Regions from separate parts of the Paenibacillus spongiae genome, predicted to be linked through region 3. Evidence: riboswitches for the same ligand, from Rfam matches in the RefSeq annotation. Region 3 holds a riboswitch; each other region holds the start of a gene.
What was found. Region 3 has a riboswitch for cyclic di-AMP ahead of L1F29_RS07720 (3D domain-containing protein). Riboswitches for the same ligand answer to the same signal wherever they lie in the genome.
Positions count from the first base shown of each region.

Region 1 (4,264 bases), 600 kb from region 3:
AGTCCCTCCGAAACCGTCCGTTTTGTAATCAGGAAGCTCCGCCTTCAGCATGAGAGATCAGCCTGCCATTTAACTACACTAAGTAGTGTAATGACCGCGAAGAAAGCGGCTATGCGCAGCCGCTTACAAAAATATTGCTAATGATAAAGATCATGAGCGAGGATATCGATAACGGAATGATATTCAAGATCGGGACGCGGATTTTACTTTTGGGCTCGATCAGCTGCTGCAGGCGGTAATTGATCGCTTCATCGGCGAACCCGACGCCGACGAGGCTTCTTTGGCTAAATCGAGAGTACCGCAGCAGCACGTTCGCCAGATCGATCGGCGATTTCATCTGTTCAATCGCGTAACGGTCCGCCTCCAGCTCTACCCATACCTCGATATAATGCGACATGCGATGTAAGACCGGAATGAACGGCAAGCTGTCCTTCATCATCTTCACCAATAACAACCGGAGAGGATCGTAATTGCGGCAATGACTGACCTCGTGGAGTACAATGGCATCCATTTCACGTTCCGTAAAATTGGAGAGCAGCGCGGTCGATACTAGGATTCTCGGCCGGATAAACCCAAAGGTCAGCGCCAGCATGGAATCATGGCGGATTACCGTGATTTCATAGCCGAGCGAGCGGTACTTCCGGTTCAACTGCTTGGACAAGCGGTTATGGCGATTCATCTTCATCCTTGCCAGCCATCTTCTCTCCATGACAGCCTGCTGACCGATGAACCATATGATCATTCCTATGCTGTAGGCCATGATGCCATTCAATCCGATTAGCACGATTTGATTCAGCACCGTCTGTTCGCTTACCGCGGCGACGCAGTATTGCAATAGATTCCATTTGGGCCGGAGTCCAAACACCTCATGGAGAAGATAGATCGCCATCTGAAGCCAGACAAACGCGCTGATGGCCATCATGCTCACAAATACGAGGCGATGCTTCTGGAATCTCATGATTTGCCACGCTTCCACTCTTCTAGTCGGGCCTCCAATAAATCCATCAGTTTGGGGTCCGCCTGCTCGACAGCGTTGAATAGATGATTCAGAACGATCGGTCCGTACTCGTGAACAAGCCCCTCCGTAACGGCACGTGTCTGCTCTTGAATAAACTCTTCCTTGCTCTGGACCGGCTGGAAGGAGCTCAATCTATTTCTTCCTTTGCCGGTTATCGTTTTCTTCAAATGTCCTTTATCGGAAAGGCGATTCAATACCGTCATTACCGTATTGAAGGAAAGCTCTTCATCAAGCGATGCCTGGACTTCCTTGATCGTGACCTCTCCGCGGCCCCATACGATCTCCATAATTTGGGCTTCAAGCGACCCGAAGAAACGGTTCAAGCCTTCTTCACTTAGTTTCATCCGCTGAACCTTCACTTTCAGCCCCCCTATTCCTGCTTCGATATGTCACAGATTGAGTATCTTCGCTCGCATGTATACAACGAATTGTAGTTGTTGTCCGTATCTTACGTCAATATACATGTGAAATTCCATGAGACAGGATGGGGCTGAGCACGAAGTTGCCCGCCTGAGCCTTTAACATGCATGAAACGCGGCTGGACAGCCCTCAACCTGTCCAGCCGCGTTTCTTATTCCGGACGCTGCTGCACCAGCGTCCGTCTTTGTTGCGGATCCAAACCTATCCCGACCTGCAGTTTAATGGATACTATTCATCATGCTTTTATAGACTTGTTCCGATACGACACGGCGGGCCGTGACATATCTTTTCTTATAATAGGAATCCGACAGCCCGCTTATGCGCACCCCTTTGCTGCTGGAAGAATGGGCAAAATTCCCGTCTCCGACGTAGATGCCCGCATGCGAGATTCCTTTGCCATCCGTATTGAAGAAAACGAGATCGCCGGGACGGAGATCGTCCTTCTCCACCTTTTCTCCGGTATTCGCCTGGGTCTTCGACGTTCTCGGAAGCTTCACATCGAACTGTTTGAAAATGTGCAGGATGAAGCCCGAGCAATCGAAGCCGTCCGTCGTCGTACCTCCCCATTTGTATGGCGTACCTACGACTTCATTGACGGATGCGGTCAGCTTCGGCTGATCTGCATATACACTGCCGGCGCCCGATGTGAATACGGCCAGCGCCCCTACTATCGCTATAATCGTCTTCTTCAACTTGTTCTCCCTTCGATGCCTACGAGGTTAGCTGATGGCTCGGTTGAAGGTTCCCTATAATTCCTTGGATAGCTGGAATTAATTCACCAAAGTGGTTCCCCCGCTTTTCACACAGAAAATTCGGCAAAGCTCCTTTTTATATTACATCGTGTAGTATTATTCTTTTTTTCTCATCATTTTCCTTCCTCTCAAAAATTAGAATCTTATCATTTTCTCCATATTGGTCTTCTGCAGGCCCGAACCGAATAGTTTAGTTTCATGAATGCGCAGCATGTTGAAGCCGGCTTTTCGTCAGCTTGTCCGGTATTTTAACAGCTTTCCTTGTCTACACTTGTAAGAAGTCCTTCATTAGGAGAATGCAATGATGAAGCTGGAACCTATCATTCCTTTTGAACCTGTTGCTGCAAGTGAATTTCCCAAGGGAGATCAATGGACGGCCCAAATTAAATGGGATGGCGTCCGAATATTAAGTTATTTTGACGGCGAACGTACGAAGCTATTTAACCGAAGGCTGAATGAACGAACATTGCAGTATCCCGAATTGCTGCAGGCCGAGTCCTATTGCAGCGCAGACTCTTTCATTCTTGACGGTGAAGTGATCGCTTTCGAGAATGGCAGCCCTTCCTTTCATGAGGTCATGAAACGGGACAGCTTAAGAAGCGCGCAGCGGATTCAAGAGCAGAAAGGTACTGTTCCCATTACATACATGATCTTTGATTTGATTTATCTTAACGGCGTATGGGTTAAGGACAAGAAGCTTCGGGACCGCCAAACGCTGCTGAGCAGCATTATTCGTCCGAATGTGCAGGTGCAGGTCGTTCCAAGCTATAGCGACATTGCCGGTCTATACCGGGTTGCAGAGCAGCATAGGCTTGAAGGCATTGTGATCAAGGATCTGAACAGCACCTATTCCATCGACGGCAAAGACAAGCGCTGGATGAAGAAAAAAAATGTTCAGGATCTAATCGCGGTTGTCGGCGGCGTAACCTTACGGGATGGCATTGTTAATGCGTTGCTATTGGGCCTGTATGATGACGCAGGACGCTTCTGGTACATCGGGCATGCCGGTTCAGGAAAATTAACGATGAATGACTGGCGGACATTGACGCAGCTGATAACGACAATGACGGTTCGTTCCATGCCTTTCGCAAACAAGCCGGAACGTTACAAAGACGCTATATGGATAGAACCGCGGCTGACGGTCAAAATAAACTATATGGAATGGACTTCCAATAAAACGCTGCGACAGCCGACGATTCAAGCTTTCTTGGATGTTCCCCCACAAGAATGCACGTTTAGTTAATTCACTTCCCCCTTCCCCGTCATTGCCGGCCAGCCAGAATCGGGAGAAGGTAATGCGGCTGCCGAAGGAGGATCTGCCATGAGCCGGAGCGTGAAGGGCACCATCGTCGTTGAAGGACAGGAACTGGTCATCAGCAACCCGAACAAGCTTCTCTGGCCCGAAATGGGCATTACGAAAGCCATCTTCCTGCAGCAGCTGACCGCGCTTTCCCCTTGGCTGATGAAGCACTGCCAGGACCGTTATTTGACTACGATCCGGTTTCCGGACGGCGTGCACGGCAAATCGTTCTATCAGAAGAACTGTCCGCAGCCCGCACCGGATTTTGTTCACGTTTCGGAGCATGACAATATTTCCTATGTAAAGCCGGATTCACTGCCGACGCTATTATGGCTGGGCAATCTCGCCTCGTTGGAGTTTCATGCTTCGTTCGACCGGATAAGCGATCCCGCCCATCCAACCGAATGGGTGCTGGATCTGGATCCTTCCCTCGAGGAAGAACCTCGTATTATGGAAGCGGCGTCGCTGGTGGGCGATCTGCTGCACTCGCTGGGCATTCAATCCGTTCCCAAGACGTCGGGAGCCACCGGCGTCCAAGTGATCGTGCCGCTCATTCCCGACCTGACCTTCGATGAGCTGCGGCGGATCGGCGAGTTCGTGGGCAAATACTTGTCGGATAAGCATCCGGGGCTATTCACGATCGAGAGACTGAAGAAAAACCGCGGGGACTTGATCTACATCGACTATTTGCAGCACTATCAGGGAAAAACGATCGTCGCCCCCTACTCACCGAGAGCGCGTATCGGTGCTACTGTCTCTACGCCTCTCTTCTGG
Region 1 is NZ_CP091430.1:1,078,590-1,082,853, reverse strand. It holds gene L1F29_RS04705 (M56 family metallopeptidase) at 110-976, opposite strand; gene L1F29_RS04700 (BlaI/MecI/CopY family transcriptional regulator) at 955-1,377, opposite strand; gene L1F29_RS04695 (C40 family peptidase) at 1,657-2,130, opposite strand; cyclic di-AMP (ydaO/yuaA leader) riboswitch at 2,132-2,266, opposite strand; gene L1F29_RS04690 (ATP-dependent DNA ligase) at 2,495-3,433, shown strand; gene ligD (non-homologous end-joining DNA ligase) at 3,512-4,264, shown strand, end outside.
Region 1: it holds a riboswitch for cyclic di-AMP, as region 3 does, so the genes downstream of both, L1F29_RS04695 (C40 family peptidase) here and L1F29_RS07720 (3D domain-containing protein) in region 3, are expected to answer to the same signal.

Region 2 (4,264 bases), 1.4 Mb from region 3:
CCCCTTCTCCGAGGTCAGCATCAAATAAAGCGATTCCGGCGTCGTCACCAGGACATCAGGCGGCCGGCGGAGCATCTTGGCCCTTTCGCTTGAAGGGGTATCCCCTGTTCGAACGGCCGTGCGGATGCCCGGCCATGCGGGACCGCCCGACTCCGCTTGGCTGGCGGCGTAATGCTCGATCGCCTCCATGAAGCGGGTCAGATGATGCTGGATATCATTGTTTAATGCTTTCAGCGGCGTGACATACAGAATGCGAACACCCGGCTTCCATCCGGAACGGGTGGAGGCTTTGGCCTTAGCAAGCTTGTCCAGGCAGGGCATAAGTGCCGCAAGCGTCTTCCCGGAACCGGTTGGAGCCGCGATGAGCGTGTGCCGGCCGGAGAGAATGGAAGCCCACGCCTGCAGCTGGACATCTGTCGGTTCCCCGAACGTCCGGGAGAACCAGCCGGCGAGAGTAGGGTGGAATACGGAAAGGGCAGGTGATTGCTGGGACAAGGGACATCGGCTCCTTCGCGGCTTAATGGTTTCGCAAGCAAAGTTCTACATGTCGTTTTCTATATTTAGGTGCGACCGTTCGCTGATGCAAACAGGCTCATTAAACAGGACCCAATAGAAGGTAAGCGGGATCAGGCATTCACGGATTCATTATACCTTTTTTTGGTCAGTTTGCGAGCGGACGGTCATATGTATAGAGGTAACATCATGGCTGCTGCGCAGCGGGAGGTTATCGGATGGGAAGATGGCGGAATAGCTTGGAAGAACGGTGGAACGAGTGGGTTCAGGTAGAGGATGCGGTGAGCCTGACGCTGGCTGGACGCAGCGTTCTGCGGGTGGCAGGGGCGCGCACCCCCCGTCTATTGACGCCTGCCTCGAAGGCTGTGCGCATAACCGAGCTCAACCGAGTCGACGGCAAGTATGAAGCGGGGCTGGCCTGCTTCTGTCTTGGGGAGATGCCGGTCGAGGAACGGCCGGTCTTTCTGGCTGCCTGGCACGAGCGGCTTGGCGCGGGCGCGACGGCTGTACTCGCGGACCGGCGGAGCGAGGGATGCGAGTCGGCAATGGAGCTGCACGAAATGTTCGCTCCGGTCGCTGCGCAGCTGGACGTACAGGTCGGCCGCACGTTCTGGTGGGTGAGATACCGGGTACGCGGCGAGTAATCTCCGGTCGGCGGCCGGCGTTACTACAGGGCCTATCGTCCCAAGAAGAACAACAAAGCCGCAATGCTCGTCATCATCGACAACCACTGCGGCTTATATTGTGTAATTCGACATCGTGAAGGATGCCGATTTACGTCTTAATCCACGTCCACGCCGTCGACTGCTTCGTCAGACGGTTCGTCGGCATATTTCGTATACGTTGCGGTGCTCATTACGCGGCGGGCCGTGACATACCGTTTCACGTAATAGGAATCGCTGAGACCGCTAATGGTTACGCCTTTGCTGGAGGAAGAATGCGCGAACTTGCCGTCTCCAACATAGATGCCGACATGAGAGATACCTTTACCGCTCGTATTGAAGAATACGAGGTCGCCGGCGATCAGGTCGTTCTTCGCGACTTTCTTGCCAAGCTTGGATTGGGAGGAGGATGCATGCGGAATCGATACGCCGAGTTTCTTGAACACGTACATCGTAAATCCGGAGCAATCGAATCCCTTGGTAGTTGTACCACCGTAGTTGTACGGTGTGCCGATTACGTCCTTGATGACTTCATCCATTCTGGAATCTGCGAAAACGCTTCCAGCTTGGAATGTCAACAATAAAGCCAGACCAACCAGCAGAGCGGAAACCTTCTTCAAAGATAGAAACCCCTTCCAATGCCTACGAGGTTAGCTGTGGGGTTCGGTTGAAGGTCTCCCTATGATCGCCTCAGGCATCCGGTCCGTCCGGCTGCCGGGATCAATTCACCCAGAGTGGTTCCCCCGTTTCCCTTGCGGGAATTCGGCAAAAATTTCATTCTCGCTATTTATTCGATTATTTTCATCTTTTCCCTTCTAAGTTCACAATTTGTTCACAAATTAGAATTCTAAGAGTGCAACTTTTTTGCAATTTGCCCGTAAAGGATTCGAATTTCGATAGAAGAGTGAAAAGGCGATCATTTACAAATCATTTTTCGAGATATATGCGTTTCTGCTAGAAGCCAATCGAAGAGGAGAGAAGCCGGCTCGCCTCCATTGGACTGCCGTTATGCAAGGCCGCGCCTTGTCGCTGGCATCTGCGCCGGTGTTCTTTGCGGATGCTTGCCGTTATACGGTATGCCGCCGTAATCGTACAGCGGATTTTGATTGCCTGTGTACGATGCTATGAACATACTGTACCTCTTTATTACGCCTGCGTAGCGGATCGTCATCATGAAGGAGCAACAACAAGAGGCTGAGCGGAATCTTTCCGCTGAGCCTCTTGTTTTCATATGTTCAATCAGATGAAACTTTACGGTATTTGCTTTGCTTCGATTGAATTATATCTGCTTCGAATGCCATACCTCATATTGCGAGGCGACCGTCCACACTTTGATGATCGTACGCACCAGATGGTAGCTTTGATTCAAGATGAGCGCGAACAGGCCTGCCCACAGCATGGAGGCGGAGGTTACCGTCAAGCCGGCCAGCAGCGCGATTGCCCACATGACGATGGAGATCCCCACGAATGGGAAGATGTGCCGAAGCGCGCTCCATAGCGCCTTCATGGCACCGCCGCCCGATACCGCTCCGAATTGCATCGCGAGAAAGAGCAGATGGAGCAAGAGCGCCCATGCGATCCAGCCTCCTGCCCAAGGGCCGGTCCGCTGCAGGAGCTCGATAATCGAATGGCTCGAGAGAAGGACATCGAGCGCCCGCGGGAGCAGCCATACGGCAGGTGCTAACGTTAGGATCGTCTCCATAAAATAGAGCAGGGCCACCGGCTTCCACGCCGCCCGAATCCCTTGCAGAAATTTGGTGCCGCCTTCATCCGTCGTATGGTGGAGCGAATACAGCAGACCGGCGTTTATGAGGGGCGTCAGGATGATCCGTCCCGCAAGCAGACTGCCGAACAGCCACAAATAAGGGCGCACCATGTCGGTTTTGAGCAGCTGGAACTGGGCTTCCGTCAAGAACATCTGAACGGCGTTATCCACGCCAAGCGTATCGGGGTAGCGTCTAAGCAGCGGGACAATGATCGACTCGATCGTTCGATATAAGAAAAAGCCCCACAGCAGCTCATAGAGGAACAGCAGAATAATAATGTAAAAATGCTTTAATGTTCGGTGCCAGCCTTGCTTCAAATAGCTTCTCACGCGAGCGCCTCCTTTCATTCCTGGTTATTTCGTGATCGACAGCGGCAGACGGGCGGGGCGGCTAGGCGGCCCCGCGCCGGTCTCTGTTTTCATAGGGACGATTACCATGCCAGCGACGTAAACAGACCCTCGACAAATTTGGAGACGGCGATGTTCCAGCGCGTCCGGGTCTTCTCCGGAAGGTCCGCCTTCATGAAATTATTGTTGCGCTTATTGTCCAGCACGTTGGCGTTCTTCGGATCGATTGCAGCCCAGATGAGCGGGGAGGCATGCACCATTTTGAACTGGACATGGGTTTCATGGCCATCCCATGTCTTGGGCATGGTCGTCCCGTCCGCGAACTGGAATACGATCGGCACCGGACCGTTGGTTCCTCCGCGTTTTTTGATTAGCACGATCGATTCGTACAGTTTCGTCCCGCCTTCCTCAACCGGACGCACATGGACCGATTCTACGGCGTAGTCGGCCATTTCCTTGCCGTATACGAATTGACTGAAGTACTCATTCCATTTGGTCCGGGTCACTTGCTCGACTACGCGCTGAAAATCGGCAGTGGACGGATGCTTGAACTTATATTTCTGAAAATAGGTTCTTAATATCTTCCGCATGGCCTGCGGGCCAACCTGTTTCTCAATGCCCACCAGCACCAGCTTGGCACGCATGTACACATTTTCCGCATAATGATTGTGGCTGTTGTAGGACCAGGATAATTGCTTGAGCGGCGCGGGGTCGGTCATGTAGCTGGCCTCCACCGGCAGATTGGGCTCAACGCCGTATACGCTCTCCATCAATTTGTCCTCGGCATAGGAAGTAAACCCTTCATCGAGCCATGCTTCCTCGAATTCGTTGGTCGCGACCATGCCGTACCAATATTGATGGCCGATTTCATGTACGACCGTGCGCTCCAGCTCGTAGCCGGGGTTTGCATTCTCAGCCGAGAACGCCGTCACGAGAGTGGGGTACTCCATCCCGCCTGCGCCATTGCCGCCTTTGG
Region 2 is NZ_CP091430.1:255,955-260,218, forward strand. It holds gene L1F29_RS01180 (DEAD/DEAH box helicase) at 1-495, opposite strand, end outside; gene L1F29_RS01185 (hypothetical protein) at 732-1,157, shown strand; gene L1F29_RS01190 (C40 family peptidase) at 1,295-1,795, opposite strand; cyclic di-AMP (ydaO/yuaA leader) riboswitch at 1,800-1,953, opposite strand; gene L1F29_RS01195 (hypothetical protein) at 2,182-2,307, opposite strand; gene L1F29_RS01200 (hypothetical protein) at 2,455-3,270, opposite strand; gene L1F29_RS01205 (M1 family metallopeptidase) at 3,372-4,264, opposite strand, start outside.
Region 2: it holds a riboswitch for cyclic di-AMP, as region 3 does, so the genes downstream of both, L1F29_RS01190 (C40 family peptidase) here and L1F29_RS07720 (3D domain-containing protein) in region 3, are expected to answer to the same signal.

Region 3 (4,264 bases):
GCGCCGCTGCCGCGTTATTTGCCGAACGGGGCTATCAGTCCGTAACGATGCGTGAAATCGCCAAGGCAGCAGGCTGCTCTCACACTGCGATCTATATTTATTACAAGAATAAAGAGGACCTTCTGCAGCAAATTGCCATCCCGTCGCTGTTGGAGCTGGAGCAGCGGATGCTGGACAAGCTGGAAGGCCGTGAGGCTGATCCGATGAATGTCTTGACGGGGATTTGCAAGGAATACGTTACGTTCTGCTTGACCAATGGAAGCTTCTACACGGTGCTGTTCGCAGGTTCCGTGCGTGTCGACGAGGAAGATCCGGAGCTTGCGGTCAACCGTATCCGCAACCAGCTGTTCGGCCATCTGGACAGGGCTCTTCATCTTGCGCTTGCGGACCGCACCCAAGATAATGGACCGGAGGCTATGATCAATCGCACGCGGGCACTGTTCTTCATGGTTCAGGGCTATGTGTCCACGTATACCGATCATGTAGAGCCAATAGAGGCTATAATGGAGCGGACACTTCCTTATCTGGATCAAGGAATTCGAACGCTGGTAGAGGGAATGATCGCACAAATCCACAATTGAGCAGTTGAACAATAACGGCCGTTGAAGCCCTTCACGCTTCACGGCCTTACGTTGTTCATGAAACGTACAGCCAGCCCAATGCCTGCTGCTAACGGGCGATAGATCCCTCGTGTCTTCAGAAGATGTTACTCGCCCCGGATATGCGTCAGCCATGTCTTGAGCTTGGCTTCCTCCGCCTTCGGACAGACCAACAAACCATGCGGCGTAGAGACGATGATCAAATCATGGACGCCGACGATCAGCGCCTGCCGGTCTGCAAATACGGTATTGCCGGTAGCGTTCGGAAGCACAATGGGCTCCTCGCCATGCCGGATGTTCCCGCTTGAATCCGGGGTTAGGTGGCGTTCGAGCGCAGCCCATGAGCCGATATCGTCCCATCCGCAGCGAACCGGGATGCAGTAAATAGATTGGGCCTGCTCCATAACCGCGTAGTCGATGGAAAGCGCGGGCATCTGCGCATATGCAGCTGCCGCATCGTGCGGATGCGATCTCAGTATGTTCCACAACTGGGGCTGATAACGCTGCAGGCTGCTGGCAATGGTGGAGGGGCGCCATACGAATATGCCGCTATTCCAATATATTCCAGACTCGCGAATCAATTCCGCGGCACGGCCGGCATCCGGCTTCTCAAGAAATTGAACGACGCGGAGTACGCCTTGAGGCATATTCTTTGCCATATCGCTGGACTTATCGAGCGTTCGTAAGTAACCGAAGCCGGTTTCGGGCCGATCCGGTTCGATGCCGAGTGTTACAATCGCATCATCTAGGCAGGCTGCGGCTGCGGCCTGTTCGATAGCCGCCAGGAATGCCCGTTCATCGGAAACATATTGATCCGAGGGGACAAAGACAAGGGGCGAATCGTCGCCCTGATCCAGAAATCTTAATGCGGCAAGAGCCATACATGCTGCAGTATCCTTTTGTTCGGGTTCGATAATGTATTGATTCGGCGGCATGTCGGGGAGCTGCCGGGCGAGCAGAGGCAGGTAACGGTCGGGTACGGCTGCGTACAAGCGGCTTCCTGGCACCAGCTTGAGGAAGCGGGCGGCTGTTTCTTGAATTAAGGTCCGGTCCGAATGGAAAGGCAGAAATTGCTTCGGCATGGATGCGGTGCTCCGCGGCCAGAACCGAGTCCCTCTACCGCCGGCCATGATGACGATATTCACGCTATGAAACACCTCCGGCATAGCTAAAAAAACAGTAGAAGCCCTTAAATATACAGTCAATGTATTCGGAGCTGATCATGCTTCGGAACGGCTTATGTACTTGCATCTGCAGCGATTGGACGAATTTACCGGTAGGATTGCGCGGGAGATATATGGTATTCTCTTACGCGAGCCGAAACTTATCGTACGGGGGACTTTTGGAAACAGCGGTATACGGTTTCCTGACGGCCGTTAATTGTGGAAATTCTCCATGCTTATCAGCCGAAAACTTGTATGAATGCTGCCGTTCTTTTGCGTTCTATCGACGCTTATTGGCAGCAGGAATGCTAGGGGTGAATCGCGAATGCGGCATATACGCGGACGCGAAGGGTTGACTCCTCGACCCGAATCCGACAACTAACCTCGTAGGCCACATGCTTGAACGGATAATAGACTTACATCCGTTCGCGATGACGGAGACGAGCGTCGTGAATGACGGCGCGGATCCGTAAACCGAAGGAGGACGACACGCTTTGAAGAATTGGAATTGGAAGAAAGGCACGGCAGCGGCTGTGCTTGGCTTGACCCTATTTGCCCATGCAGGCGCCGCCAATGCGGCTACGAATCACAAGGCGGCGGACGGCGACACGTTCTGGAAGCTGTCCAAACGTTATGGCGTTACGGTCGATTCGCTCATGAAGGCGAATCCGAAGGTAAATGCGCAGAACATTTATGAAGGCTTGAACATTATCGTTCCAAGCGGCAGCACCATGAAAGCAGCGGCTGCAGCACCTGCGGCAGCGCCCGCCAGCACGATGAAGGCGTCATCCGACAGCGAGCAGCTCAACCTTGGCGGACGGATATTCAATTACACGGATGCCTTCCAGGTAAAAGCGAGCGCATACACATCCGCAGCTTCGGAGAACGGCGGCTGGGGAGCAGTGGACTACTTCGGAAATCCGCTTAAGCTCGGTACGATTGCAGTAGATCCCAAGCGGATTCCGCTAGGCAGCAAGGTTTATGTGACAGGTTACGATTATGACGGCCTGCCGGTAGGCGGCATGATTATGACAGCTACCGACATGGGCGGGGCAATCAAAGGAAACCGGATCGACATCTATGTTCCGCATTCGCAGCAGCAGGCGAGAACGTTCGGCTTCCAATATGTCGATGTCTTTGTTTTGGAATAGCCGTTCATACTCATCCTTCATACATGAAATACGGGCTTCACTCACACATAAAAACGGCGTTCATCCTTGATTCAAGGTGAACGCCGTTTGCTGTATATCACGGTTTTTCCGTTGATGCAGGGGTTATGATGATCGGGCGACAGGACGGTTCAGGAGCTCGGGCAGGGTGACGATTTGATACCCTTTGCTGCGAAGCAGACGGATGAGGCGGGGGAGGGCGTTAATCGTACCCGATAAATCTTGTCCGCCTCCGCCGCCGGCATGCTGCAGGATGATCGATCCGGGCTTCAGCGTTCGTTTAATGTTAATAATAATGCTGCTGCTGTCCAGGCTCTTCCAATCCTCCGAGTCGACATTCCAGTTTACGATAACGAATCCGTTCCGCTTCGCCCATTCAATCTGCTTCGGCAATATTTCGCCATAGGGCGGCCGGATGAGCTTCGGGCTGTAGCCGGCAAGCGGTCGTAGGACGGCATCGGTACGCAAGACCTGCTGCTGGAATTTCTGCATCGATATCTGGGTGAAAACCGGATGATTGTAGGAATGGTTTCCGATCAAATGGCCTTCTCTCCGCATCCGCCGGACGACAGAAGGATGGGCGCGGGCTCTTGAGCCGACCACGAAGAAAGTGGCCCGCACTTTATATTTGGCCAGCACATCGAGAACCTGCGGGGTGTATTTCACATCCGGTACATCGTCGAAGGTAAGCGCGACCTTCCTGACTTTGCGCGGTCCGCCCAAATAGAAGGCGCTCGGGTACATTTTCTGCAGCTGTGCCCAGGATACGGCATGCTGCGCCTGCTTGCTGCGTTTATGCCCTTTTCGGCTGCGGCGCCGATCTGTCTCCGCCGCGCTCTTCTGCTCTGCGTATGTCCCCGCCTGCTTGCTGATGGCTCCCGGAGATGTATTCGGCTTGCTATCTTCGGCGCGTTGGTCCAATTCGTCCGTGACAGAGGGCAGACAAGCTGCCGCGGGCTTTTCCTTCATGGCCGAAATCGTGGGCCGGAAGGTATCGGTATCGAGCACAAGTGTGACGATCGACAGGACTAGCGTCCATTTTCTTATACGGCTTGCTGCTAACATGGCCGGCTATCCCCCTGCTTGCGCGATTTCTATGTACAAACGTCTACTCATTGTCCCACGCACCACTTCCAATCATGCATCTTTCGCCCATCTTGAGGCTGCACAGCTTTTGGGAATTTAACATCTTTACATGGGAGGAAAATGGCCTTAACATGGGGGATGAATCGATTTATCGGAAGGAGCATGAGCATGCCTATTATCGATATGCCGCTTGCGCAATTGCAAGCGTATACGGGAACCAATCCGCGACCTGCCGATTTCGATGACT
Region 3 is NZ_CP091430.1:1,683,153-1,687,416, forward strand. It holds gene L1F29_RS07710 (TetR/AcrR family transcriptional regulator) at 1-581, shown strand, start outside; gene L1F29_RS07715 (mannose-1-phosphate guanylyltransferase) at 707-1,744, opposite strand; cyclic di-AMP (ydaO/yuaA leader) riboswitch at 1,905-2,169, shown strand; gene L1F29_RS07720 (3D domain-containing protein) at 2,257-2,913, shown strand; gene L1F29_RS07725 (polysaccharide deacetylase family protein) at 3,037-3,996, opposite strand; gene L1F29_RS07730 (alpha/beta fold hydrolase) at 4,186-4,264, shown strand, end outside.